Regions from separate parts of the Eoetvoesiella sp. genome, predicted to be linked through region 1. Evidence: predicted binding sites of a transcription regulator. Region 1 holds the regulator's gene; each other region holds the start of a gene.
The links. The regulator LexA, encoded in region 1, represses DNA repair genes until DNA is damaged. The targets are predictions, from matches to a motif close to ACTGTATNNNNATACAGT.
Positions count from the first base shown of each region.

Region 1 (7,522 bases):
TCTGCTGTCGCAACTCGAGTCCGAAATCGACATTCTCCAGGTCGAGAAGCGCATTCGCGGCCGGGTCAAGAAGCAAATGGAGAAAAGCCAGCGCGACTACTACCTGAACGAGCAGGTCAAGGCCATCCAGAAAGAACTGGGCGAGGGCGAAGAAGGCGCCGACATCGAAGAGCTCGAAAAAAAGATCCAGGCCGCCCAGTTGCCCAAGGAAGCGCTCAAGAAGGCCGAGTCCGAGCTTAAAAAGCTCAAGCTCATGTCGCCCATGTCGGCCGAAGCCACCGTGGTGCGCAACTATATCGATACGCTCATCGGCCTGCCGTGGCGCAAGAAAAGCCGCATCAACAATTCCATTTCCAATGCCGACAAAGTGCTCAACGCCGATCACTACGGCCTGGAAAAGGTCAAGGAACGCATCATCGAATACCTGGCCGTGCAGCAGCGCGTCGACAAGCTGAAGGCGCCCATCCTGTGCCTGGTGGGGCCTCCGGGCGTGGGCAAGACCTCGCTGGGGCAGTCCATCGCCCGCGCCACGAACCGCAAGTTCGTGCGCATGGCCCTGGGCGGCGTACGCGACGAAGCCGAGATCCGCGGCCATCGCCGCACCTATATCGGCTCCATGCCGGGCAAGATCCTGCAGAACATGTCCAAGGTGGCGGTTCGCAATCCGCTGTTCCTGCTCGACGAGATCGATAAAATGGGCGCCGATTTCCGCGGCGATCCGTCTTCGGCGCTGCTCGAGGTGCTCGATCCGGAACAAAACCACACGTTCCAGGATCACTACATCGAGGTCGATTTCGATCTGTCCGACGTCATGTTCGTGGCCACCAGCAACACGCTCAACATCCCGCCGGCCCTACTCGACCGCATGGAAGTCATTCGTCTTTCGGGCTACACCGAAGATGAAAAAGTGCATATCGCGTTCGACCATCTGCTGCCCAAGCTCATGAAGAACAACGGTGTGCGCGAAGGCGAGATGCAGATCGAGGAGTCGGCGATTCGCGATATCGTGCGCTATTACACCCGCGAGGCGGGCGTGCGGGCGCTCGAGCGCGAAATGAGCAAAATCTGCCGCAAGGTCGTCAAGAAGACGCTCGAAACCAATCCCTCCGCATCGGCTGTCCGTGCCCGCAAAGGGGCCGTCGTCGAGCCGGGCCAGGCCGAGGTCGTCACCGCCGAGAACCTGGCCGACTACCTGGGCGTGCGCCGCTACAATTTCGGCATGGCCGAAAAAGAGAACAAGGTGGGGCAGGTTACCGGCCTGGCCTGGACCGAAGTGGGCGGCGATCTTCTCACCATCGAGGTCGCCGACATGCCGGGCAAGGGCGTGGTGCTGCGCACCGGCTCGCTGGGCGACGTCATGAAAGAATCGGTCGAGGCGGCCCGCACGGTGGTCCGCTCCAGGGCTCAGCGCTGGGGCATTGCCAATACCGCATTCGAAAAGCGCGATCTGCACGTGCACTTTCCCGAAGGGGCCACCCCCAAGGACGGTCCGTCGGCGGGTATTGCCATCACCACGGCCATGGTGTCGGCGCTTACCGGAATCCCGGTGCGCTCCGACGTCGCCATGACGGGCGAAATCACCCTGCGCGGCGAAGTCCTGCCCATTGGCGGCCTCAAGGAAAAACTGTTGGCGGCGCACCGCGGCGGCATCAAGACCGTGATGATTCCCGAGGAAAACGTCAAGGATCTGGCCGAGATTCCCGACAACGTCAAGAACCACCTCGAAATCATTCCGGTGCGCTGGATCGACCGGGTTCTGGAAGTGGCGCTGCAGCACATGCCCACACCGTTGTCCGACGAGGAAGTCGCGCGGCTGGCCGCCGAGTCGGTGGCCAACGCCAAAAAGACGGATGAGCCTTCTTCCTCCGAAGGAGTCATGAAGCACTAAGACGGCAGGCAGGCCAGGCCTGCCTCAACCCCTTGGGACACAGTAAAAACGCCTCACGACCGATTTAACACCGGTTGTGAGGCGTTTTTTTATTGGAAGACAGGTGGAAGCACGGTAAAAGGTGGCGGAGCTGCGAAGTTGCAGGCCGCCACTGGCTAGTTAGTGCAGCGGCGTGGTCCGGATAAGGCCGACGGCAATGCCTTCCAGCGAGAAGTCGTCGCCGGCGCTGACGAGTATTGGAGAGAAATCGGGGTTCTCGGGCAGGAGCTGGATTTGGCTGCCCGATTTGGACAGCCTTTTGACCGTGACTTCGTCGCCGATGCGGGCGACCACGATTTGGCCGTTGCGGGCCTCGGCGGTTTTTTTGACGGCGAGGAGGTCGCCGTCGAGAATGCCGGCATCGCGCATGCTGAGGCCGCGCACCCGCAGCAGGTAGTCGGGGGTCTGGCTGAAAAGCGCCGGCTCGACGCCGATTTCACGTTCGACATGCTCGGCCGCCAGGATAGGGCTGCCGGCCGCGACACGGCCCACGATGGGCAAAAGAAGCTGTTCGAGCAGGCTGGGAGAGGGCGGCGGTGCGGAAGCGGCGGGCTCGCCCACCAGGCGGATGCCGCGCGATGCGCCGGCGGTGAGTTCGATGGCGCCTTTGCGCGCCAGGGCCTTGAGGTGGTCTTCGGCGGCGTTGGCCGACTTGAAGCCCAAGGATCGGGCGATTTCGGCTCGCGTGGGCGGAAAGCCGGTACGCTGGATTTCGCTGCGGATGATATCCAGGATTTGCTGCTGACGCTCGGTAAGCTTGGTGGCCATGGTTTGCGCGATATACGGTGACTGTGTATTTGTACAGTCATGATTCTGCCGCAAGCGATACCGAAATGCAAGGCTTTCCGTCGAGACTTGAAGTGGAGTTTCCTGCGGGGTAAGTCCGGACCTTCCCATGGGCATCGGTTTCGTCAATAAAAAGATAAAAGCGAATTAATTGACATTTATGAAAAATTATTGACATAATAGTAAAAAACTTTCCAGCTTAGAGGCCGCATTTGCCGGCTTTGGTTCTTGGACAGCCAGGTGCATAACATGCCGTCGCAGCGACTTCCCGCGAAATATCTTTTGATGCAAACGCAGGATCTTGATGCCGCTCGCTCCGTCATCGAACGGCTATACGCCCCTTTTTCCTGGAAGCTCAGTTCATCGCACAAAAACACATGCGGCACGGTCAGCGTCCATACAGCGAAGTGGGGGCCGTTAGCGTTATCCATGCTGGGTTATGGCCACGATATCGAGGTTTGCCCGGAAGGTTTGGGTGGCTCGCTGCTTGTCACCACCGTCCTTGCCGGGCGTATGCTGCAACGTAATAGCACTGGCGAATCGGGGGGAGGTCCTGGATCTTCGGTGCTGGCTGTCGAAGGAGATAGCCCTGTTTTCCGGTACAGCAGGCAGGCCGAGGTCTTGAAGCTGAATTTTTCGCAGCATCGGATCGATGCGCTGTGCTGGGAGCTATTGGGGCACCAAGGGACGAAGCCGGTGCGATTCTGTGCCAATGCTCTCGAAGGAGCCGCGTCGCAACGCTGGATGGATCTGTTGACCTATTTGATTGCAAGCTTGTCCGATTCCGAGTCTTGCTTGCCGGACAGGCTTGCGGGAGGGCTGGAGGACGTGCTGGTATTGCATTTATTGAACTCAGCCCGTCATAACTACAGCGAGGAACTGCACCGTAGCCCGGCTCCTCTCGTGCCGCGCGAGTATCGTCGTGCTTGCGCGTATATGGAGGCGCATTGGCGAGAGTCGATTGCCCTGCTGGATGTTGCGCGGGCAGTCGGTTGCAGCGTCCGCTCCCTGTCGCGCGCCTTCCATTGCGCAGGTCAGACGACGCCCATGCGCTATCTTATGGAGTTGCGTTTGCAGCGCGTGCACGAGCTATTGCGCAACGGCACCATGTCCGATACCACGATAGTGCAAGCCGCGCTTGAATGCGGATTCAACCATCTTGGCGAATTCCATCTGCGGTACCGCCGCCGCTTCGGCGAGTCGCCATCACAGACTCGCGCCCGATCAATACTCTAAGATCCTCTTTGGGCTTGGCGGCACATTCTGGCCAGGAACCGTAGCAATTGGCCGAAAGCCGATAGTCGCCGCATCGCAGTCCTTTCATCATTACGAAAACAACCGGCACACCGCAAGGTGGATGAGCCGAGCAGACTGGTAATGACGAGGAGCTGGAATGAGACATGCGCGCGATACAAAAATGCCCACGCTGTCGATCGCTCAAGGGGAGCGGCTCGATTTCTGGGAGCGAGCCCTGATGAATGGGCGCATTGGCCGAAGGGCTTTTCTGACATTGGTGGCCGGCTTGGGGCTGAGTAGTGCTTATGCAGGTGAACTAGCGGATCACGCGCAGCGCGTGCAGCGCAACCAGAAGGCGCTGGCCAATGCTCTGCGCAAACAGTACGACTACATCGTTTGCGGCTCGGGATCCGCCGGCAGCGTAGTGGCGGGGCGATTGGCGGAAGATGGCCGTTCACGGGTGCTCTTGCTCGAGGCCGGCGGATCCGATCAGGTCGACAGCGTGATCCAGCCGGCGGCGTGGTTCACGAACCTTGGCACGGCACGCGACTGGAAAGACATCTCGGAACCACAGGCGGGGCTGCTTGGCCGCCGGATGGCAATGGATACCGGCAGGGTCCTGGGCGGCGGCAGCAGCATCAATGCCTGCAATTATGCGCGAGGCCATCGCAATGACTTTGAGTTCTGGCATGCCGAGTCCGGCGATTCGGCATGGGGCTACGAAGCGATCCTGGATATATACAAGCGGTTGGAAAATTGGCAGGGAGTTCAGGATCCGAAGCGTCGAGGACGGGGAGGCCCTTTCTGGGTTCAGCCAGCGCAAAATCCGAACGCCTGTGCTGTCGCGTTGCTGGACGCCGCCGGAAATGCAGGGATAGCACGGTTTGATGACGCGAACGGCGCGTTGATGGAAGGCTCGTCGGGCGCAGCCTTGCTGAATCAGAATATAGAAAATGGCCGGCGCCGTAATGTGCCGTCCGCTTTTCTCCATCCTCTGATGGATCGCCCAAACTTGACCGTGCTGACGGAAGCCTGCGTCGATCGGTTGGTTTTCCGGGGGACTCGTGCCACGGGTGTGCAGTTGCGCTGGCAAGGCCGCTTGCTTGAAATCGAAGCCGCTCGGGAGATAGTGCTGTCGATGGGGGCCATCAACACGCCCAAGGTGCTGATGCTGTCCGGCGTGGGAGATGAAACGCTCTTGAAACCTTTGGGGCTGCGCGTTTCAAACCATCTTCCGGGGGTTGGCAGGAATCTGCAGGATCACATATTGTTGGGCGGCTGTATATGGGAATACAAGAACCCGCTGCCGATGACGAATAGCGGGGCGGACTCCATGTTTTTCGCCAAGAGCCACTCCGAACTGGACACGCCCGATCTGTATCCGGTCCATATTCAGCTTCCCTACGCGAGTCCGGTCATCGCCAAGCGCTATGCTCCGCCGGCTTCGTGCTGGGCCATTGCGCCGGGATTGGTAAGACCCAAGAGTCATGGCAGGGTTGAATTGCGCTCCCTCGATCCCGATGCCCGACCAGCGCTGTATCCCAACTACCTCAGTCACCCGGATGACGTGAGGGCATTGATGCGAGGCGTGGAGTTGAGCCGTGAGCTGGGCAACTCGGCGGCTATGCGCGATTTTGTGAAACGGGAGGTAGCTCCCGGCCCGCTCCGTGGCGACGCCCTGGAAAAATTCGTGCGCGATGCGGCTACGACGTTCTTTCATGCAAGCGGGACGTGCCGTATAGGCACGGATGCGCACGCGGTGGTGGACGCGCAGCTCAAGGTGCGTGGTATCGACGGCCTGCGCATCGCTGATTCGTCCGTGATGCCCAGGATCACCACAGGCCCCACTATGGCGCCGTGCATGGCGATAGGGCAGCGTCTGGCAGACATTTTGCTGGGCCAGACGTAAGCCCGCCGGATCAGCCCGTTTTCCGCTCGACCGGGCAGAGGACGTTGCGGTTCGCGCGGTGGCGCGGAAAACATTTACGAAAGAGCACCAAAAGCAGACAGGAGAAAGCATGAACAGCAACGACACCCCAGAACTGAAAGCATCCCGAGCGTCTTCGGAGGATTTCCTTCACGAGTACGGCCACTTTATTCAAGGCGTCTGGACTGGCGGCGACAGTGGCGCGACGATAGCGTTGAAAAACCCGGCCACGGGCGCGGCCCTGAGCCGCATCGCCGCAGGAAACGCCGTCGATGCAAAGCGGGCGATCGACGCGGCGGCCAGCGCATTTCCGGCGTGGTCTCAAACGCCGCCGGCCAGGCGTCAGGAGATTCTTTACGAGATCGTGCGCCGCCTCAAAGCCCGCCTCGGTCACTATGCAATGATGGACACGTTGAATAATGGCAAGCCCATCAGCGAAGCCACCCATTTCGACATGCCGATGGCCATAGAGCAGTTCGCGATTTTCTCTGGCGCTCCTTGGCAATTGCACGGGGAGTCAGTGCGGGCGGCCGACGCGGTCGGCATCATACATCGCGAGCCCTTGGGCGTGGTGGTGCAAATCATTCCCTGGAATGTGCCGATGATCATGCTGGCTTCGAAGATCGCTCCGGCGCTGGCCGCCGGCAACACGGTGGTGATGAAGCCGTCGGAGATCGTGTGCTTGTCGGTGCTGGAGTTCATGCGTGAGATGGCCGATCTGCTGCCCCCGGGGGTGCTCAATATCGTCACTGGGTATGGTCCTGACCTGGGCGAGGCTCTAGTGACCGATCCACGAGTGCGCAAGGTTGGTTTCACCGGCTCTCGTCCCACCGCGCGCCGCCTCATGCAGTACGCATCCGTCAATATCATTCCGCAAACCATGGAGTTGGGAGGCAAGTCGGCCAATATCGTTTGCGAGGACGCTGACCTGGACGCCGCGGCCGAAGGCGCGGCGATGTCCACAGTGTTGAACAAGGGCGAGGTTTGCCTGGCGGGTTCCCGACTTTTCGTGCACGAGAAAGTGAAGGACGCCTTTCTCGAGAAGCTGCAACGCATTCTGCGAGGCATTCGGATCGGGGATCCGACTTTGCCCGATACCCAACTTGGCGCGCAGGCCTCGCAAATGCAGATGGACAAGATCACGGGCTATCTGGAATTAGGACCCAGGGAGGGGGCGAAGGTCTTGATGGGAGGGCAGCGGGCCGAGGTGAAAGGCCTTGAAAATGGGTTGTTCATCCAGCCGACGATATTCGTCGATGTGGACAACTCCATGAAAATCGCTCAGGAGGAAATCTTTGGGCCCGTTGTCAGCGTCATTACCTGGAAGACCGACGATGAGGTGGTGCGTTTGGCCAACGATTCGATATATGGCCTGGGCGGCGGAGTGTGGACATCCGACCTGTCTCGCGCCCATCGTATGGCTTGCGCACTCGAAACAGGCACCATATGGATCAATCGCTATTACAATTTTCTGGGCGGCATGCCGATCGGTGGCTATAAGCAAAGCGGTTTCGGCCGTGAGTTCGCCCATGAGGTCTTGAATCACTACACGTTGACCAAGAGCGTGGTGATCAATCTACATCCCGGCCCCGTGGGGGTTTTCGGCTAGAACGGTAGGGCGCATTGCGTTCGGGCCGGAAAGATGC
Region 1 is NZ_DATMGA010000018.1:58,698-66,219, forward strand. Features, by position in the region: gene lon (endopeptidase La) at 1-1,888, shown strand, start outside; gene lexA (transcriptional repressor LexA) at 2,048-2,695, opposite strand; gene VNT00_RS06035 (AraC family transcriptional regulator) at 2,963-3,949, shown strand; gene VNT00_RS06040 (GMC family oxidoreductase) at 4,107-5,858, shown strand; gene VNT00_RS06045 (aldehyde dehydrogenase family protein) at 5,968-7,485, shown strand.

Region 2 (7,522 bases), on a different contig from region 1:
GTCAGGTATTGGGCTACCTGCTCTTTCACCGGATCGATGATCACTGCCTCGCGCCCCCGCGAGCTGGCGATCAAGTAGGTATAGGTGCTTGAAGCATGATCGAAAAATTGGCGAAACAGCATATTCCCCCCACAGAGAATTCTGCCTCATATAGATTCTTTAGGCATGAACTTATAATAAAATTTGCTATGGCAGGCCGCAAGTCCGGGCAGCTTGAATGTCATCGGATGTGCCTGCGGAAGCCGGGCGCCAGGCGGGGCGGAAAATATGGTGGCGGATCTACCCCGCCCCCACTCGAAAAATACGAGAACAATGAACAGCGCATTAGTCTTATTGATCATCGTCGCAGCATGGTGGGTGCTGTGTCAACGTTACCAACGCATGCATATTGCCCTGCTCGGGCGCCATTTAAGCAGCCTGCAGCTCGAGCGGCATATGGAAACCCTCACTCAAGGCTATACCCGCGCCATCCACGAGGCGGATGAAGCGCGGCAGATCCAGGTCCTGGAAACCTTCGCCCAAACCGAGCGCGCGGTGGCAGCACAGGTGCAATCGCTGGCCGACACCATGCAAAAGGAAAGCGCGCAGGCAACCTGCATGGGGGCGCTTTCGTTCTGCGTGCCTTATGCCGAGTATTTCCTTCCCGCTCTGACGCGGGATTTCCGCAGCCTGCTGCGCATCCACGCCACCGGCCTGCGCCATGTGGTGGACAACGAAGGCCAATGGAATGCCAAAGACCGCGCCTATCAGCTCTCGGCCGAACTGTACCTGTTGCAGCACAGCTGCCATTGGTACTGCAAGTCCCGCAATGTGGCCGACGCGCGGCTGATGCTGCGGCACCAGGTCAAGTATCAAAAAGTGCTGGAATCCGTCTCTGCCGCCACCCGCTCGGCTTACACGCAGTGGCTGCGAAACGCCCATAAGCAATAAACCGGCCACGAAACATGGCCAAAGGCGCCATGACGAGGCATGCAACGGGGTATGGTATATAGTGCGCTGAACGACCTGCTGCGTTACTTTGTCGCTTTACCCATCAATTTCTTGTCAATCCGATCCAGGAGAACAACTATGGACGACACGACCCCGCGCATGACCAATCTGTTTCTTCAGCTCGGACTCGACGCCGACCCGGCGGCCATTGCGCAGTTCATCGCTACCCACCAGTTGCCAGCCGACGTCGGGCTGGCGGACGCGCCATATTGGAACAACGCCCAGCGGCAATTCCTGACCGAGGAAATCAAGGAAGATGCAGAATGGGCGATCGTGGTAGACCAACTTAACGAGTCCCTACACGAAGATGCCGTCAAGGCCGGCACGAGCCATAAATAATAAGAAGGCTTACCCTTGTTCCGCGAACGCGGACGACTTTTTGCTCAAAGCCACCGCAAGCGCCACGACCGCCAGGGCCAGCGGCACGAAGGACACCCAAAGCACCATGTCCCACCCATAAGCGCTAAGCAAGCCTCCCGAAGAGAAAGACCCCAGGGCCATCAAGCCGAAGACGATGAAATCGTTGAGGGACTGAACCCGTGTCTTTTCCTCCGGCCGGTGGCATTCCAGAACCAGCGCCGAAGCGCCAAGGAATCCGAAGTTCCAGCCCAACCCAAGCAGGATCAGCGTTGCCCAGAAATGCGCAATGTCGATGCCCGCCAGCCCCACGGCAGCGGAAAGCCCGGTCAGCAGCAGGCCCACGGTCGCTACTCGCCCCGCCCCGAAGCGCTTGATCAAGCTGCCCGTAAAAAAGCTTGGCCCGAACATGGCGATGACATGCCATTGCAGCCCCACGTTAGCGGACTCCTGCGAGTGGCCGCACATGTGCATCGCCAGCGGCGCTGCCGTCATAAGGAAGTTCATCAGCAAATAAGCAACCGCGCCGCTGATGACCGCGGCAATGAAGCGCGGCTGCCGCGCAATCATCGCAAGCGGCCGGCCTCCCGCCAGATCTGCCGGGCTGGGCATGGGCAGGCGAACGCCCAGCAGAATGAACGCCGACACCGCGGCGACGGCGCCTTGTGCCAGAAACGTGGCGGCGAACATATAGGGCGGCCATAGATTCATCGTCCAGGTCACAAGCTGGGGACCCACGACCCCTGCCACGACACCTCCGGCCATGACCAGCGATAATGCGCGCGCTCGCCGGTCCGGTGCTACGCCATCGGCCGCCGCAAAGCGGAAGGACAGCACCACGGCCGCGTAGGCTCCACCAAAGAACGTCGCCAGGCAAAACAGCCAGAACCAGCCCATGACAACGGCAAGCATGGCCACCAGCCCGGCCAGCACACCGGCCCCGGTTCCGGCCAGGAAGGCGGTTCGCCGTCCGTGCCGCCTGGCAACCGCCCCCGCGGGCAAGGTGCACACCGCCATCCCCACCACGAAAATCGAAATAGGCAGGGTGGCCAGCATGGGCGAGGGAGCCAGCATGTCGCCGACAATGGCGCCGGTGGCATAGACCACCACCGAGTTCGCGCCGGCCAGCGCCTGCGCAATGGAAAGTCGCCAGATGTTTCCGCTCTGGATTTTTACGGGCAGCTCGTCCGAAGCGTCGCCCATCGTACCTATATTGTTTTCTGCCATGAGTGTCAAAGTAATTTGAAAAGCCCTTCGTAAAAGGCAGGATAGCTCACATTCAAGGTCGGTGGCTCATAGCAAGATGTCCGATCTTGAGATAAATGGTTGCGCCGGCATTGCCCGCAACGAAGCCGGGATAATGGCCGGGCGGCAGCCGAATCCAGCTGCCGCAGTCATACCGCTGCTCGCCTTCGCTCAAGCTGCCTTCGACTACCAGCATTTCCGCGCCGTCCACGAAGCCATTGAAAACAAGGGAGCCAGGCGTCAGGCGCTCCATGGAAACCTGCTCGCCCGGCCCCTCGAATAACGGGCAGGATTCGCGCCCATGCTCTGCCACCCAAAGAGAGGAATCCCGGGTATTGATGCGCACGCTGCGGCGCTCGCTTTCGGACATTTGCCGGAGCTTGACGAAGATGACAGCCCCCTCCTCGCTGAAGGGTTGGTGGCTGGAGTCTGGTGGGCTGCGCATATACCAGCCTGCCGGATAATGCGCATCTCCTTCTGAGAAGGTACCTGCCAGCACGAGAATTTCTTCGCCACCCGGATGATGGTGGCGCGGGAAATAAGAGCCCGGCTCATAGCGGACAATGCTGGTCGCCCGGGCTTTTTCACCACCCACCCGATCCAGCATGACACGTTCAACACCCGACTGCGGCGAGCGCACCCACTGGTACTGGGACGGCGCCACGACGGCGCGAAGCGAAAAATCGGCATTGATAAGCATGGGCTCGTTTGAACTGGCGAGGGAATCCTTGCTATTTTAGTTGAGCCGGTACCGCCCAACGTCGACCGCCCGCCGGGCATTATTTACCGCAAGTTCCTGTCGCAATGGCAAGGTATTTACATTTTGATCCTGCATCGTCGACGGCATCACGATATACTGTTTATTTATACAGTAATTTGCAAACACCATGCAGCCAACCCCAATCAAAGGCAGGGGCAGCGTTTCGAACAAAACGTCCCGTTTCGAGCAGCTTCAGCGCGCATCGTTCGATGACGAATGGGATAACGCCGACCTGGAAACCATGCCCAAGCCGGCTACGACGGTTTCCATGGAGAAAGCCAAATCCATCATCGCCCGCAACGATTCGCCGGATATTCCTTTCGACCAGTCCATCAATCCATACAGGGGGTGCGAACACGGCTGCATATACTGCTACGCGCGTCCCACTCATGCGTATCTAAACCACTCGCCCGGACTGGATTTCGAAACCCGGCTCTACGCCAAGGGCAATGCGGCCGACTTGCTGCGCAAGGAATTGTCCAACCCATCCTACACGCCCAAGCTAATCGCCCTGGGCGCGAACACCGACCCCTATCAGCCGATAGAGCGGCGGCTGCGGATCACGGCTTCGATTTTGGCGGTCATGGAAGAATTCAACCATCCCGTCGCCATTACCACCAAGTCGGCATCCGTGACCCAGGACATCGAAGTGCTGGCCCGAATGGCCGGCAAGAATCTGGTTCGCGTCTTCATGTCGGTGGGATCGTTGGACAGAACCATCGCCAGAACGCTGGAGCCGCGCGCCAGCACGCCGGGCGCGCGGCTGGAAGCCATCCGGGTGCTGAGCGAAGCCGGCATTCCCACGGGCGTGATGGTCGCGCCCGTCATTCCCTTCCTTACCGACCACGATATGGAAAAGATTCTTTTCACCGCGAAAGACGTGGGGGCGAAAAGCGCCGCGTACGTCTTGTTGCGGCTGCCTTCGGAAATTGCCGACCTGTTTCGCGAATGGCTGGCCGCGCACTACCCCTTGAAGGAGGCCCATGTCATGAACCTGGTCAAGCAGATGCGTGGCAGCAAAGTCTACGACTCCGATTTCAGAACCAGGATGAAAGGAACCGGCGTATTTGCCGATCTTCTCGAGCAGCGTTTCAAGAAGGCCTGCTCCAAAGCGGGGCTGAACCAGGCCCGGCATCCATTGAACACCGCTCTTTTTTCCCGCCCGCCCGAGGAACACCCTCAACTGACGCTGTTTTAGCGTCTTGTCGGCATTTGACGACAAGACCGGCGCGTCACTCAATGTCTCAACAATTCAGACGCCATGAAGTGGATCTCGCGACGCCGCCAGCCACATGTTGATGGTTCAGCCTCCAATTTCACGACAAGAAACCGATCCGGCAACAAGCGAACCTTCGCATCATAAAATAGCCGAAATTGTGGAGAGCCACCTATGCAGATGATCCAATGCACGGAAGAGCGGCACGCCGCCGCCATTCTGGAAATACTCAACCACGCCATCGCTCATTCGACCGCCCTGTACGACTACAGGCCCCGTCCCGCCTCCACCATGAAGGACTGGTTCGAAACCAAGCGCCGCAACGCCTTTCCCGTGCTTGGCTTCGAAGACGAACACGGCAAGCTGCTGGGGTTCGCTACATACGGCACCTTCCGCGCCTGGCCCGCCTACAAATACAGCGTCGAGCACTCCATCTACGTTCATCATGAGTGCCGGGGCATGGGCCTGGGCAGGCGGCTTCTGGCCAGCCTGATCGAAGAAGCCGGCGCCCGGGACGTGCATACGATGGTGGGCGGCATAGACGCCGCCAATGAAGCCAGCATCGCCCTGCACCAACACCTTGGCTTCCAGCCCGCGGGCACGATCAAAGAGGCCGGGTACAAATTCGGCCGCTGGCTGGATCTGGTTTTCTACCAGAAAATCCTGAGCTCACCGTCGCATCCGACTGAAGACTAGCGCTGCGCGCCGTCGGGAAAATTATCGATTGCCTTTCAAATGTAAGTAGATGCTGCCAGGTTGATCAAGTTCAAGATGTCAGCGTATCATGGGCACGACGCTGGATCACCGAAAAAGGAAACGCTGCGGCCTTCCCATGCTTGCCGCGCTTTTCATGCCCAAGCCTCTTCAGCAACAGGAAGCTTTCTATGGTCTGCCTGCATTGCATTTCAAGCGCGGCCGCCGTCCCCGGCGGTATTTCGGAGAATCGCCCATGAGCCACTTCGTCGACCGCCTCAAATACTTCTCGACTTCCAGGCCCCAGTTTTCCGAAGGCCATGGCATGACGATCCAGGAAGACCGCAAATGGGAGGACGCTTACCGCAAGCGCTGGCAGCACGACAAAATCGTGCGCTCCACCCACGGCGTCAACTGCACCGGGTCCTGTTCCTGGAAAATCTACGTCAAAAGCGGAATCGTCACCTGGGAAACGCAGCAAACCGACTACCCCCGCACCCGCCCCGACATGCCCAACCACGAGCCCCGCGGCTGTTCGCGCGGCGCCTCGTACTCGTGGTACCTGTACAGTGCCAATCGCCTCAAGTACCCACTGGTGCGTAGCGCGCTGCTGCGGCTGTGGCGCGAAAAACGCCGCACGCTTTCCCCGGTGGACGCCTGGGCCGCCATCGTCGGCGACGCTCAGGCGCGGGCCTCGTACACGCAGCGCCGCGGCCTGGGCGGCTTCGTGCGCTCCGACTGGAACGAAGTCAACGAACTCATCGCCGCGGCCAACATCCATACCATCCAGCGCCATGGCCCCGACCGCGTCGTCGGCTTCTCGCCCATCCCGGCGATGTCCATGATCTCCTACGCCGCGGGCAGCCGCTATCTGTCGCTCATAGGCGGCGTCAACCTCAGTTTCTACGACTGGTATTGCGACCTGCCGCCGGCTTCGCCGCAAACCTGGGGCGAGCAGACCGACGTACCCGAATCGGCCGACTGGTACAACTCCACGTTCATCATGATGTGGGGCTCGAACGTCCCGCAAACCCGCACGCCCGACGCGCACTTCATGACCGAATCGCGCTACCGCGGCACCAAAGTCGTTTCCATCTTTCCGGACTACGCCGAGGGCGCCAAGTTCGGCGATCTATGGCTGCACCCCAAGCAGGGCACCGACTCCGCGCTCGGCCTGGCCATGGGCCACGTCGTTCTCAAGGAATTCCACGTTCCGGGCAAGTGCGACTACTTCATGGATTATTGCCGGCGGTTTACCGACATGCCCATGCTGGTGCGCGTGGTCAAGCAGGGCGACCACTACGTTCCCGAACGCCTGCTGCGCGCGGATGAATTCGAGGACGCGCTCGACCAGAAAAACAACGCCGCATGGAAAACCGTCGTCTTCGACGAATCCAGCGGCAAGCCGGTGGCGCCCGTGGGCTCCATCGGATTCCGCTGGGGCCAGAAGGAAGGCGGCGACGCGGGCAAGTGGAACCTCAAGCAGGAAGACGCGCAGGGCAACGCCATCCGCCCCCTGCTGTCGCTGGTCAACGGCCACGACGCCGTCATCGACGTTGCCTTCCCGTATTTCGGCAATGTGGAGCAGACCCATTTCACGCACACCGGCCACGCCAGCGTATTGCCGCGCCGCATCGGCGTGCGCAAGGTCGCAACACGCAACGGCGAGACGCTGGTCGCCACCGTATACGACTTGTTCATCGCCAACTACGGGGTTGATCAAGGCCTTGGCGGCCCCAACGTCGCCGCCAGCTTCGACGACGACGTGCCCTACACGCCCGCCTGGCAAGAGCGAATCACCGGCGTCAACCGCCACGAAGCCATCGCGGTGGCGCGCGAGTTCGCCGACAACGCCCTCAAGACCGAGGGCAAGTCCATGGTCATCGTGGGTGCGGGCCTGAACCACTGGTTCAATATGGACATGAGCTACCGCGCCATCATCAACCTGCTCGTCATGTGCGGCTGCGTCGGCAAATCGGGCGGCGGCTGGTCGCACTACGTGGGCCAGGAAAAGCTGCGGCCGCAAACGGGCTGGCTGCCACTGGCCTTCGCCACCGACTGGCACCGCCCGCCGCGCTTCATGAACAGCACGTCGTTCTTCTATGCCCATACCGGCCAGTGGCGCTACGAAACCCTGAAAATCTCCTCGCTGCTGTCGCCGCTGGCCGAAAACGGCCAGTACGCCGACAGCCCCATCGACTACAACGTCGCAGCGGAGCGCATGGGCTGGCTGCCGTCGGCGCCGCAGCTCAAGACCAATC
Region 2 is NZ_DATMGA010000014.1:170,206-177,727, reverse strand. Features, by position in the region: gene VNT00_RS04200 (MBL fold metallo-hydrolase) at 1-122, opposite strand, end outside; gene VNT00_RS04195 (hypothetical protein) at 313-930, shown strand; gene VNT00_RS04190 (DUF2789 domain-containing protein) at 1,069-1,329, shown strand; gene VNT00_RS04185 (MFS transporter) at 1,339-2,574, opposite strand; gene VNT00_RS04180 (cupin domain-containing protein) at 2,627-3,292, opposite strand; gene VNT00_RS04175 (PA0069 family radical SAM protein) at 3,480-4,550, shown strand; gene VNT00_RS04170 (GNAT family N-acetyltransferase) at 4,743-5,264, shown strand; gene VNT00_RS04165 (nitrate reductase subunit alpha) at 5,518-7,522, shown strand, end outside.
Region 2: VNT00_RS04175 (PA0069 family radical SAM protein) is a predicted target of LexA. The motif match lies at 3,448-3,465, and genes of this name have one in related genera.

Region 3 (7,522 bases), on a different contig from region 1:
CAGAACGTAAAGGATAATAAAAAAGCGGGGCTTGAACGGCAAAAAAGCCGCACAAATGCATCGGCATTGGCGGCTATTCGCGCCGAACCTCGGCATCGGGGCCTGTATACCACTCGGGATAGAACTCTTTGGCGACCTCGCCGTCCAGCCTCAAGGCATGACAGCCCTCGAGCTGGAATGGCCGCTTGTTGGGGAGCTCGGCGTCCCGCTGCTTGCGGGGCCTGCCTGCCCGCGACTGTATGGCCACGGTCGGCAGCAGATACGACATTTCGGTCATGTGGGTACAGCCGGCCGTCCGGCCGAAGCGTTCCTTGACCGCGTTGCGAAAGCCGCGCAACAAATTCATGCCCACCAGATCCTGGTAATCGGGTGCTATCTGGAAACAGTTCTGGTTGTACGGCGCGGCATCGTACGCGGCTGCGGCCGCCTTGATGGTGAACTCGTCGTCGATCGTGACGCGCAGCTGCATTTTGTGCACCGGCAAGCCGGCCGGATGCAGCGCCCCGCTATGCTTGGAGAAGTCGTAGCCCTTGACATCGAGGAGCTCGGCGTCCAGATCCCACAGGCCGTCTTCCCGAAGAAACGCCTCCACGCGCACCGTACGGGTGTGCATGGATTTGCGCGGGGAGTCTGACGGCGGCAGGGACATGTAAAACGTTGGCGTAAGCTATAAAACCTTGCAAGTATAACGCAGCCGCGGGGCGGCACGCTCGGCCGGCGGGCCGGGGCCCGCCCCGGAGCCCGCGCGGCCGTGAACGCGCGGGACGGTCCGGAAATCAAGCAGCCTGGCGCAGCAGCCTGGCGGCCTCCACCATGGCGACCAGCGCCGCTTCGGTTTCGGGCCAGGCGCGGGTCTTGAGCCCGCAGTCGGGATTCACCCAAAGACGCTCGCGAGGCAGGCGCGAGCCGGCTTTTTTCATGAGGCCCACCATCCATGCAACGTCGGGCACGTTCGGCGAGTGTATGTCGTAGACGCCCGGCCCGATGTCGTTCGGGTATTCGAACTGCTCGAAAGCATCCAGCAGCTCCATATTGGAGCGCGAGGTCTCGATGGTGATGACATCGGCGTCCATGGCCGCGATGGCTGGCATGATGTCGTTGAACTCGGAATAGCACATATGCGTATGGATCTGCGTTTGCTCGCCGACCCCGGCCGTGGCCAAGCGAAAGCAACCGACCGCCCAGGCAAGATAGGCCTGCCAGTCGTCGCGGCGCAAAGGCAGGCCCTCGCGTATGGCCGGCTCGTCGATCTGAATGACGCCGATGCCGGCGGCCTCCAGGTCGGTGACCTCGTCGCGCAGCGCCAGCGCCAATTGCCGGCAGGTCAGCTCGCGCGGCTGGTCGTCCCGCACGAACGACCACTGCAGCAGCGTCACCGGGCCGGTCAGCATGCCCTTTACCGGTTTGCCGGTCAGCGACTGCGCGTACGCAGACCACGCCACCGTCATCGGCGCCGGACGGGACACGTCGCCGAAAATAAGCGGCGGTTTCACGCAACGCGAACCGTAGCTCTGCACCCAGCCGTTCTGCGTAAAGGCAAAGCCGGCCAGCAACTCGCCGAAATACTCGACCATGTCGTTGCGCTCGGGCTCGCCGTGCACCAGGACATCGAGTCCGATTTTTTCCTGGAATCGTATGACGTGCTCGATCTCGGCGCGGATGGCTTTTTCGTAGGCGGCGTCCGCCAACTGGCCTGCCCGCCAGTTGCGCCGCAAGGAGCGGATCTCGGGCGTCTGCGGGAACGAGCCTATGGTCGTCGTGGGATAGGCCGGCAGTCCGAGGCGCTGCTGTTGTCGTTCGATGCGCCGGACGAACGGCGCACGGCTGCGCGGCACCTGGCCCGATTCGCTCAGGCGCTTTTGCACGACGGGGTTGTGAATGCGCTCGGACTGCGCGCGCGCCCGCACCGCCTCGCGCTGCGTCTGCAGCGCCTGTTGCACCTTGGCATCGACGTTGCCTTCCAGCGCAGCCGCCAGCCAGGCCACTTCATCGAGCTTTTGCGTGGCAAACGACAGCCATCCCAGCAACTCCGCATCCAATTCCTTTTCGCCAGCCAGATCGACCGGCACATGCAGCAAGGAGCACGATGGCGCCAGCCAAAGGCGCTCGCCCAGCTTCTGCCTGACGGGCTGCAGCGCCTCCCGCGCCTTGTCCAGATCGGTGCGCCAGACATTGCGGCCATTGACCACGCCGGCCGACAATACCTGGTCGGGGCGCAGCGCCGCCACCACCTGGGCCAGTTGCCCCGGGGCGCGCACGAGATCCACGTGCACACCTTGCACCGGCAGTTCGCCAAGCAGTTCGAGATTGCCCTTCAGGCCTTCGAAATACGTGGCAAGAAGCAGATTGACGCCGGCCCCTGACAAGGCCTGGTAAGCCCGGGCGAATGCGGACTTCCAGGCCTGGGGCAAGTCCAGGCCCAGAATGGGCTCGTCGATCTGCACCCACTCCACGCCCTGTTGAGCGATGCGAACCAGCACCTCGACATACACGGGCAATAGCGCATCCAGCAGCGCCAGCTTGCCTTCGTCCTGGGCGCCGCCCGCGAACGCATCGCCCTTGCCCAGCCACAGCCAGGTCAGGGGGCCCGGAATGACGGGCTTGGCCTTGTAGCCGAGCGCGGCGGCCTCGCGGATATGCTCGAACAAATCCTCGCGGGCAAGGCGGTAGGTCTGGCCGGGCACCAGCTCGGGCACGATGTAGTGGTAATTGGTATCGAACCACTTCGTCATTTCGCAGGCCGCCGCCGGCGTGCCGCTCGGCGCGCGGCCGCGCGCCATCCTGAATAGCGTATCGAGATCGACGGGCTCGCCGGAAGGCTGGGCGAAGCGCGGCGGCACGGCGCCAATCAGCGTCGACCATTCCAATACATGGTCGTACCAGGCGAAATCGCCCACCGGCACAAACGCCGAACCCGCCTGCGCCTGCACGGCCCAATGGCGGGCGCGCAATTCGCGGCCCACTTCCAGCAGTTCGTCCCGCGACTTCTTGCCCGCCCAATACGCTTCAAGCGCCCATTTCAGTTCACGCTGAGCGCCGATGCGGGGAAAACCTAAATTATGAAAAATACTCACACTAAATCCAAAATGGTTGAAAATTTCTAGTGGTTATTATTGTGCTACCTGTGGCTAATGAATCAAAATCAAATACAACATTTATAAAATGAGTTATTCTCATGCTAAGGATCGCCGGTCACAGGCTCTGCGGCGCGGGCCTGAGGCCCAGGCTTTTGGCGCCGGGCCGGAACCTGGCTTCAGGCGGGGGACTGGATCCGGAACGGGGCCTTGCCCTTTTCGACATCAATAATTCACTTGCGATTATTCGCAACACAGAGCCATGCTGGAAATCCGCCATCTTGAAACCCTGACCGCCATTCGTGAAGCCGGCAGCCTGCAAGACGCCGCCGAACGCCTGCATGTGACGCAGTCGGCGCTGTCGCATCAGTTGCGCGACCTGGAGGTGCGCCTGAAAACCCCCTTGCTGAACCGGCGCACCCGCCCCGCCCGCCTGACGACCGCCGCGCTGCGCATCCTGGCGCTGGCCGACGACATACTGCCCAAGCTCAAGGCAACCGAAAGGGAACTCCAGCGCCTTTCGGCGGGACGCACGGGAAGGCTGCACCTGGCTATCGAATGCCACTCCTGTTTTCAATGGCTGATGCCGTCCCTGGACTCGTTCAGGCAGGACTGGCCGGACGTCACCCTGGATCTTTCGGCGGCATTTTCGTTTGCCCCGCTTCCCGCCCTGCTTCGCGGCGATCTGGATGTAGTGATCACCTCGGACCCGCAAGCCCTGGATGCGGTCAAGTACCTGCCGCTGTTCCGCTACGAATTGGTTCTAGCCGTGGCAGCCGCCAACCCGTTGGCCCAATACAAATACATACAGCCCGAGCAACTGGCCGACCAGGTTCTGATTACCTACCCGGTGGACAAGCAGCGCCTGGATGTCTACACGGCGTTTCTGGATCCGGCGGGCGTAGAGCCAGCCAGCATTCGCAAGGCCGAGCTGACCCCGATCATTGCGCAACTGGTGGCCAGCCAGCGCGGTGTGGCGGCCCTGCCCAATTGGGCATTGACTGAATACCTGGACCAGGGCTGGCTGCGCATATGCCACTTGGGCGAACATGGCGTGTGGCGCACCCTGTACGCCGCTGTCCGGCTGGAAGACGCCGACGCCCCTTACTTGCAGGCCTTCATGGCCAAGGCCCGCGAGATCTGCTTCAAGACCCTCGACGGCATCAAGGCTGTGCGCGAGGAACGCGGACGGTAGCAGCCCCTATGAAGGCTTTACCGGGAATCGTCGAGCTCGCCCAATATGCGCCGCAGGCAATCGGGAGAGAACCCGCGCGAGGCCAGGAAACGGAACTGCCGCGCATAGTCGGCGCGATCAGCAGGCGCGCGGTTGAACTTGCGCTGCCAGACCTCCCGGGCGCGCTCGAGCTCGGTTTCTTGCAATTGGCTACGTATTTGTGCGATGTGCTCGTCGGGCAGGCCGTGCTGGCGCAGTTCTTGCACGACCAGGGCCGCGCCTTTTCGGGAAGCGCGGCGATGCACCAGGCTTTGCGCGAAGCGCGTATTGGAAAGCCAGTTTTCTCGCTCGAGCTCGTTGAGCACGTCTTCGAGCTCTTGAGGATTGGCGGGGTCGACATGGGCGGCCAGTTTGCGCGCCAGCTCGACCCGCGAATGCTCGCGCCGCGACAAAAAGCCCACAGCCCGCATTTTTAGGGACGGGCCGTTGGGCCTGGCGGCCGCAGAAACCGGCGCACCGGCCGTTGACTGTTGGGCGGGAGCGGGCGACATTTGCTCGAACCCATCGTCGGAGTCGGATTGCCCGCCGCCGGACTGGCGGCCGCGCCGACGGGCCCCGAAGCTGCCGTGGGAATCGTGCCAGCCCATATGCGCCGCCTTGCCCGAACCTTTTGCCCCAGCCCCAGCCTTATTCGGCGAGCTCGTCTTCGAGCGAATCGTCGGAGGCGTTGGAATCGGCAGGTACCGTCATGGCGCGGGCGATGACCCCGGTTTGCTCGCGCACGCGGTTTTCGATTTCGATGGCCATTTCGGGATGCTCTTTGAGGTACTCGCGCGCGTTGTCCTTGCCTTGGCCGATGCGGGTGCCGCCATAGCTGAACCAGGCGCCGGCCTTGTCGACGATGTTGGCCTGGACGCCCAGGTCGATGATTTCGCCCTCGCGCGAAATGCCCGCGCCATACATGATGTCGAACTCGGCCTGCTTGAACGGCGGCGCCACTTTGTTCTTGACGACCTTGACGCGGGTTTCGTTGCCGACGACCTCGTCGCCCTTCTTGATGGAGCCGACGCGGCGGATGTCGAGGCGGACGGAGGAATAGAACTTGAGGGCATTGCCGCCGGTGGTGGTTTCGGGATTGCCGAACATGACGCCGATTTTCATGCGGATCTGGTTGATGAAAATGACCATGCAGTTGGCCCGCTTGATGTTGGCGGTAAGCTTGCGCAGGGCCTGGCTCATGAGGCGGGCCTGCAGGCCCGGCAGGGAATCGCCCATGTCGCCTTCGATTTCGGCCTTGGGCACCAGGGCGGCCACGGAGTCGATGACGATGAGGTCGACGGAGCCCGAGCGCACCAGGGCATCGGTGATTTCAAGGGCCTGCTCGCCGGTGTCGGGCTGGGAAATGAGCAGGTCGGACAGATTGACACCCAGCTTGGAGGCGTACTGGACATCGAGCGCGTGCTCGGCGTCGATGAACGCGCAAGTGCCGCCGATTTTTTGCATTTCGGCGATGACCTGCAGCGTGAGCGTGGTTTTGCCAGACGACTCGGGCCCGTAGATTTCGATGACGCGGCCGCGCGGCAGGCCGCCCACGCCCAGGGCGATATCGAGCCCCAGCGAACCGGTGGACACGACCTTGATGTCGTGCTCGACCTGGTTGTCGCCATAGCGCATTACCGAACCTTTGCCGAATTGCTTTTCGATTTGGGATAAGGCGGCAGCAAGCGCCTTGTTGCGTTCGGCGGCGGCGGCTTTGCTAGTTTTGTCGTCCATTGAGGAATCCTTGGCTAAAGAGTAGTAAATGCTTGAACCGGGAGCCCGACCCCGGTTCTGTTAATTATCACACCAAATTATACTGTATAAATACACAGATAAAGCAATATTTCTCGTTTACCCTTACTAGACCTGCGCCAAAACCGCATGCCAGAATGGCCGACATCAACCATTGCCTGTGCCAGCCAGCCCGACATGCGTATTCTAATCGCCGAGGACGACAGTATTCTTGCGGATGGACTTTCCCGTTCACTGCGCTACGACGGCTATGCCGTCGACGTGGTGCACGACGGCTCCAGCGCCGATTCCGCCTTGCAGCTGCAAGCCTTCGATCTGCTCATCCTGGACCTCGACCTTCCCCAAACCAGCGGCCTGTCCGTGCTGCGCCAACTGCGCCAGCGCCAAAGCGCCCTGCCCGTGCTCATACTTACCGCCTCCGACACCGTCGAACAGCGGGTCAAGGGCCTGGATCTGGGCGCCGACGACTACATGGCCAAGCCTTTCGCGCTGTCCGAACTCGAGGCCCGGGTGCGCGCCCTGACCCGCCGCAGCGCCGGCAACAGCACCACGCTGCTGCGGCACAAGCGGCTCAGCTTCGACCTCAACGGACGCACGGCCCGTATCGACGGCCAGCCCCTGGAACTCTCGGCGCGCGAAACCAGCCTGCTCGAAATATTCCTGTCGCGCTGCGGCCGCATGATCAGCAAGAACCAGTTCGTCGACCTGCTGTGCGAATGGGGCGAAGAGGTCACCACCAACGCCATCGAAGTCTACATCTACCGACTGCGCAAAAAACTGGAGCCCAGCGGCGCGAAGATCGTCACGGTGCGCGGGCTGGGCTATTGCCTGGAACCCGACAATTCGCAAGGCGAAACCGGTTCGCCCGCCAGCGCCATCCCGCCCAAGCTCAATGCCTGACACTCCCGATTCCCCCAGCGCCGCCGCGCCCGCGGGTGGCGCGCGCCGCCCGCGCAACAAAAGCCTGATGGGCCAGATCCTGATCTGGATGTTCGGCCCTCTTTTCCTGCTGTGGACCATCGGCATCGTCATCACCTACTTCATCGCGCAGAACATCGCCAACGCGCCCTACGACCGCACGCTCACCGACCACCTGCGCGCGCTCAAGCACGAAATCGAGCAATCGCGCATCGACGGCGGATTCTCGCTCTCGCCCACCCTGCTCACGGTGTTCCGCGGCGAAGACGAGCAACCCACGCGCTGGGAAATCCGCGACGCGAACGGCCATTCGCTGGCCGGCACCGCACACATCCCCCTGCCCGACAACTGGGCCTACGAAAAAGACAAGATCCGCTTCCTCAACGACAGCCTGGACGGCCAAAGCGTCCGCATCGCCTACACCTGGGGCGGCCAGGACGCGAACGGCACCCCTTTCCTGACCGTCGTCGCGCAAACCAACGAAAGGCGCGCCATCCTCCAGCAAGAAATATTGACCGGCATGCTTACGCCGCAGCTCATCGTCCTGCCCCTGGCCGCTCTGCTG
Region 3 is NZ_DATMGA010000009.1:53,769-61,290, forward strand. Features, by position in the region: gene VNT00_RS01730 (DUF2889 domain-containing protein) at 74-649, opposite strand; gene metE (5-methyltetrahydropteroyltriglutamate--homocysteine S-methyltransferase) at 777-3,074, opposite strand; gene VNT00_RS01740 (LysR family transcriptional regulator) at 3,337-4,269, shown strand; gene recX (recombination regulator RecX) at 4,287-4,895, opposite strand; gene recA (recombinase RecA) at 4,936-6,021, opposite strand; gene VNT00_RS01755 (response regulator transcription factor) at 6,217-6,939, shown strand; gene VNT00_RS01760 (sensor histidine kinase) at 6,932-7,522, shown strand, end outside.
Region 3: recA (recombinase RecA) is a predicted target of LexA. The motif match lies at 6,103-6,120, and genes of this name have one in related genera.